Regions from separate parts of the Lactobacillus juensis genome, predicted to be linked through region 1. Evidence: riboswitches for the same ligand, from Rfam matches in the RefSeq annotation. Region 1 holds a riboswitch; the other holds the start of a gene.
What was found. Region 1 has a riboswitch for thiamine pyrophosphate ahead of thiM (hydroxyethylthiazole kinase). Riboswitches for the same ligand answer to the same signal wherever they lie in the genome.
Positions count from the first base shown of each region.

Region 2: linked by a shared signal. The riboswitch ahead of AAA926_RS04105 (ECF transporter S component) and the one ahead of thiM (hydroxyethylthiazole kinase) in region 1 are both predicted to bind thiamine pyrophosphate.

Region 1 is NZ_BTTS01000002.1:232,157-235,369, forward strand. Features, by position in the region: gene thiE (thiamine phosphate synthase) at 1-240, opposite strand, end outside; gene thiD (bifunctional hydroxymethylpyrimidine kinase/phosphomethylpyrimidine kinase) at 251-1,054, opposite strand; gene thiM (hydroxyethylthiazole kinase) at 1,066-1,854, opposite strand; TPP riboswitch at 1,930-2,028, opposite strand; gene tenA (thiaminase II) at 2,244-2,903, shown strand.
Region 2 is NZ_BTTS01000001.1:859,373-862,585, forward strand. Features, by position in the region: gene AAA926_RS04095 (GntR family transcriptional regulator) at 1-507, opposite strand, end outside; gene udk (uridine kinase) at 796-1,437, shown strand; gene AAA926_RS04105 (ECF transporter S component) at 1,519-2,097, opposite strand; TPP riboswitch at 2,140-2,229, opposite strand; gene AAA926_RS04110 (M42 family metallopeptidase) at 2,297-3,213, opposite strand, start outside.

The sequences.
Region 1 (3,213 bases):
ATCGTCAATGAAGAAGGGCACGTGATACGCATAACACAATTGGTGTAGCTTTTGTGCCATGGGGAGTCTTTCAGCTTCACTTAAAGTTGAATTAGGTCCCTTATCTCGAAATTGAAAAGCAGTAATACCTGCAGCAAGTGCTTCTTCGACTATGCCCGGTAAAGTTTTACCTTCTGGAACGTCTTGACTGCCACAAATAAAGTAAGCATGTAAAAAATCAGTGTTAAAGTCTTTCATTATTTCTCCTAAATTACTGAGCCCAATGATTTAAAGGACCGTGACCATGACCAACTTGAATAGTTTCCTTAATAGTTTTGGTAACGTACTTTTTAGCAATTTTAATTGCTGACGGTAAACTTTGACCTAAAGCCAGTTGAGCTGTAATTGCTGCAGCTAAGGTGTCACCTGTACCGTGAGTGCGCTCGGTATGTATTCTGGAACTGCTGACCCAAAGATCGGAACCATCAGCAAATAAAGCATAATCTTTTACTTGTTCGCTACTTGCATGACCGCCTTTAATTAGCACATTTTTAACTCCCATATCTTGTAATTTATGAGCTAATTCTGGATATTGGGCTTGATCTTGTACCTTGATATCAGTTAAAGTCTCCGCTTCTGGCAAGTTGGGTGTTATTAGATCGGCTAAAGGCAGCAGCTCGTTCTTAACGGTGGCGACAGCATCTTGACTTAATAATGGTGCGCCCCCCTTAGCAATCATCACTGGATCTATGGTAATAGGACCAAAGTCATACTTTTGCAAATTAAGTGCAACTTGGTGAACGTGATCTGCATCGCCCAACATTCCTGTTTTACAAGCACGGATGTGGAAATCTTCTGCCAAAGAGGCGAATTGGGCATCGATCATTTCTAAAGGCAGTAAAAAAGATTTCTGGACGCCCAAAGTGTTTTGTGCTGTCACTGCTACTACAACAGCTGTACCAAATACTTTTTGCATTTGAAAAGTTTTTAAATCAGCCATGATTCCGGCACCTCCACCTGAATCTGTGCCGGCAATAGTTAAAACCTGGGGAAAAGAATTAATTTTTTCAGTCATCATAAAGTTCCTTAATCAAAATCAGCAATTCGTTCAATATCAGCAACTTTTACTTTATACAAATAATCCATGAGATACATGCCAAAAGTAGCGGGCCCGACATTAGGGTGATCTTGAACTACTAATTGACCAGCGCAACTGAAAACTAAAGCACCTATTTGAGCTGCTTCAAAAGGATCGTCAGCAACTGCTGTAAAAGCTGTGACAATACTGGTTAACATATCTCCTGAGCCGACATGAGTTTTAAAAAGGGGTGAGCCGTTATGAACATGGGCTATTCTTTTACCGTCGCTTATTGTGTCTGTAGGCCCGCTCGCAATGACTGTGCAACGATATTTTTGAGCAGTTTTTGCAGTAATTTCATCAATATCACCAGAACCAGAGCCTGCATCAATCCCCTTTGAGCTCCAATCAAAGCCACCTAAGGCAGCTATCTCACCAATATTGCCCCGAATAATACTAGTATGAAAATCCCATAATAATTTTTCTGTGATTTTATAACGGTACTCCACGCTGCCAACGGCAACGGGATCAAATACTATGGGTTTATTATATTGGCGCGCTAAATCCTCCACTTTTTTAATGTGGTTAATTTGCTGCTTGGTTAAGCAGCCAATATTAACTGCCACGGCGGAAGCCATCCGCACAATTTCTTCAGCTTCAGCGATTTCATTACTCATAATTGGTGAAGCACCAATAGCATTAACAGCATTGGCCACGTCTTGAACTGTTACAAAATTAGCAATATTGAAAATAACCGGGTTTTCTGCTCGCAATTTGTCTAATAATTTTAACTGCATTTTATTACTCCTAATTTAATATCCTTAAAATTTTTGACTAATAAAAAAACTTTGGCATATGGAAATGCCAAAGCTTAAGCAGTTTTGACACGTTCCTACGCAAGTATTAACTTACAGGTTCAAAGGGTCTGAAAAATTTTCATCTCAGCCAAAAAGGCACCCCTCGTGTTATCGCTTACAATTATAACGGAATTTATTACTGATTACAATAGTAGGTTGATAAAGTTGATATCTGTTTACGCTATATATGCTGGTACTTTGACTGTTATTAAAAAATTGTGCATAACAGTCAAAAACAGTATAGTGGTTAGAGTTTATCTTTAGTAAAATGTAATTAGTAATAATTAACTGTCATTTTACAATATTATTTAACTCGAAGGAGAATATTCATGAATTTTACGGATCGACTGCACGAAGCGGGGAAGGCATTGTGGCATGAAAGTATGGTGCATCCCTTTATAAAGGAGTTACAAAGTGGCGAACTCCCAATTGCAACTTTTAAATTTTATCTGTTGCAGGATCGCTATTATTTAAGAGAATTCAGCAAGTTGCATAAATTAATTGCGGCAAAAACGGATAATCAGGAAGTAAAGGAATTTTTACTGGCAGGGGCACAAGACTTGAAAGATGTCGAAATATCAGTGCGAGGCCATTTTTTTGAAGAATTAAACATAACTGCGACTGAAATTGCTGAAACTCCGGTGGCGCCAACAGCTTATAACTACGTTAACCATATGCATATGACATTAAATCGATCTGGTGTTAAACCAGCGGTTGCAGCACTTTTACCATGTTACTGGCTCTATCAGGAAATTGGCCAAAAAATGGCAGAAAAGGGCTCACCGGTTTCTTATTATCAGGAATGGATTGATACTTATGATGGCGAATGGTATGGCGCCAACGTAGCAAAAATGTTGCATTTAACCAATTCTTTGGCTGAAAGTGCGACTAATGAAGAACTTGAGCAAATGCAAACTGCGTTTGTGCGCAGCAGCTATTATGAATTGCAGTTTTGGCAGATGGCTTATGAAAAGCAAGATTGGAAGTAACTTCTGTAAAAACCGCTTTTATTTTATTCTTACTTGTCTTTAGTCAATTTCATAATAAAATTTTGATATTGGACAATGTAATTATTGTTCAAAGTCCCAGGAAAGTGTGCAACTTGGAGAAAATAAGATATATTTATTTTATAATAATGTAGATTTACCTAGTACTGTTAATGGTGATTTAGGAATTTCTAAAATGTGGGTTACTAGTGGCAGCATATATTATGCACTAAAAGCAACTAATCTTAAACCTGTATTTCTAGTCTATAATTGGTCTGGAGAGCTAACAATGCACTACTATGCTAGTGGAAGC
Region 2 (3,213 bases), on a different contig from region 1:
TGGCCTGATTTGATATTCTTTTTCCAATACTTCATAAAGTGACTTATTGGTAAAATCAATATTAGCCATTTTGGTAAAATCTGTTTGATTAAAATATGTTATTTCATAGGTTAAAGGAATATCTTTGACAAACCTAACTCGTGCAATTTTGATAACCTGTCCTTCAGGTGCATTAAAAAAATCCTTTAATCTCCCAGGCATTTTTTCAATGGTAGTTGCCAAGTGCTTAATTTTGACAGTTTTATTCCTAAGTTCAGTTGTCATTGAGTCCATGCCCAGCATATTAATGTCAATTTTCTTGTTAGAAATTATTCCCGCCCGTTCTTTGGCTTGTATTTGACCTTCATTTTTCAGCCTGTCTAAAGCATGTTTAACTGCATTACGACTAACTTGCAATTTTTCTGAGATTTCCCGTTGGGAGGGTAATTCACTCACCTTTTTAAAGTGAATTAAAAATTCTAAGTACTCTTGTACTTGTACTGCAGCAGTTCTTTCTTTAAATTCCATGATATCTTCTTCATTCTGGTATCATTATCTTATTTTATTGCTTCTTTTTTTAAAAATTTCCCATTTCAATGGGCTATAATCAAGGCAATTTATATTTAAAAATATATCTTCATTAATTTTGGTACCAGACTTATAGTAATCGCTTCCACTTACCTTGTCAATGGTTTTTTATTTATTTCGCATTCTTTATCTACTTGAGGGCGTTTTAATAGTAGAATTTGCCTTAACTGTTGGTAATTAACTGCAAAGTAAAGTAAAATATTTAAGGATTAAAAAAGGAGTGGCATAATGTCGAGACTAGAAAGGCCTGTCGTGATCGGTATTACTGGTGGCTCAGGCAGTGGAAAAACCACAATTGCTCAAAAAATTGTTGCACAAATGCAAGAAAACGAACATGTCCTGATTATGACGCAGGATTCTTACTATAAAGATAATACCGGTATCCCCATGGCTAAAAGAATGAAGATCAATTATGATCATCCCGATGCCTTTGATGTACCTTTACTAGAAAAGCAACTGCTTGATTTACTGGCATACAAGCCAATTGAGATGCCTGTTTATGATTTCAAGGAGCATACACGCAGCCAAAAAACAATTCACAAGGAGCCTGCCGATATCATTATCCTTGAAGGAATTCTGGTTTTAGCTAACAAAGAGATTCGCGATTTAATGGATATCAAAGTATACGTTGACACAGACGACGATATTCGTTTTATTAGGCGTTTAGAACGGGACTTAAATGAAAGGGGCCGCTCTATTGAATCTGTAATTGACCAGTATCTGAGTACCGTTAAGCCAATGTATCATCAGTTTATTGAACCGACTAAGCGTTATGCTGACATCATTGTTCCAGAAGGAGGCAAAAATGATGTGGCTATTGATATGCTGACTACTAAAGTTCATTCTATTTTAAGTAAAAAAGAGCAATAAAAAAGGAGTAAACGCACTGAGCCCCAAAAGCTTGACAACTTTTGGGGTTCAGTACAAAGTGCATTACTCCTTTTTACGTATTTAATCAACTTTAGGCTTCAAGGCATTGTCAAATAAATTAGTAATTAACTTCACTAAAACGCCATCGAAAACTAAAGCAGAAATGATGTTAGTAATAAACATCACAATTTGAACCTGCATACTGAATTTACTCCAACCATATAAAATATATGAAGGAATAAAACAGCCAAATGAAGCAAAGAATGCACCAGTTAATACGCTTTTCCAAGTGAATTTTTGGTAACGTTCTTTCTTAGGAAAAAAGCCAATTTCATTAGTGGCACCTTGAATGACTCCTGAAAGAATGGTAGTAGCTCCCCACTGTCCACCGATTGCCATTTCAACGACAGAAGCAAGTAATTCACCGATTGTTCCAGAGCCGGCTGTGGGAACAAAGTACATTGCCAGTGGTCCCGCCATAAGCCATAAGCCAGAAAACACAGTGTCTGTTACCGGCGCAAAACCTGTGGGTACCAAGAGCATCTTAACTAAATTAAAAGCCCAGTTAAAACCATAGGTATAAATTACACCCATAATGATACCAATCAGTGCAATTAAAATAATTGACTTCACATTCCATTTTGAAGATCTTGTAAACATAAAAATACTCCTAACTTTATAAGTCATTAGGAGCATCTTTTGTAACTAAATTTAACACTTCCCTAACGCAGGTATTGTCCCGTTCAGGTTCAGAGGGTATTTCTCAGCTATTTGGCACCCCTAGTGACTGATATTCATTTTTTACTAGTATATCACATTTTAACTAGTTTTTCTGCATTATTCAAAAGAACAATTATTTTTAAAACTGACTAAAACTCACTAACTTATCTTTAGTAAGATCACGAATAATAGCAAGTGTCAGATCTACGGATGCTTTAAAGTCAGAATAAGCGCTAAAGCAATACGGCGAATGTTCATAACGCACTGGGATGCCAATCACAATAGTAGGTGCTCCGTTTTCATAATATATGGCAGCACCATCCTGGCCACCACCAGTACGAACCGAACGAGTATATGGTATATGATTCTTATCAGCTAAATCACAGGCATATTGCTGGAATTTAGGATTAGGCAAAAAGGAAGTATCCATGTCACGGAGCATTGGTCCTCGCTTTAACCCTGTTTGTGATAGCCATTCTGGAGTAAAGGTATCATCAGCAGGACATGATTCCAAAACGATAGCTAAATCAGGTTTTACGGCTCTAGCTGTAACATATGCACCCCGCAAACCAACTTCTTCCTGACTTGAAAGTGCAGCCACAACGTTAAAATCGCATTGTTCGCCCTTTAAATTGTCTAGGACATCTGCCATAGCAGCTGCGCCAAAACGATCATCAAAATCTTTGCCAAAGAATAAGCCACTTTTGTCGTTGTATTCACATTTGACATCAACAAAAATTGGACAGCCAGTATCAATTTGATAGTCATTAATAGTTTCAGCTCGAGAACCGGAGCCAACATCAATAGACATATCGGCTACATCTGGTACATTATTTTTTTCAGCTGCTGTCATAAAGTGCGGGGGTTTAGTTGCAACTACTCCAGGCACATACTCCCCTGCACGATTTTTTATTTTGACGCGTAAAGCAGGGATATTGTACTTGACCCAGCCACCCAATGGTACGAATTTAATCATTCCATTAGGCCGAACAGCCTGTGTAATAAAGCCAACAGAGTCAGAATGAGCATCTAATTGAATTACCGGTTGATCTTTTT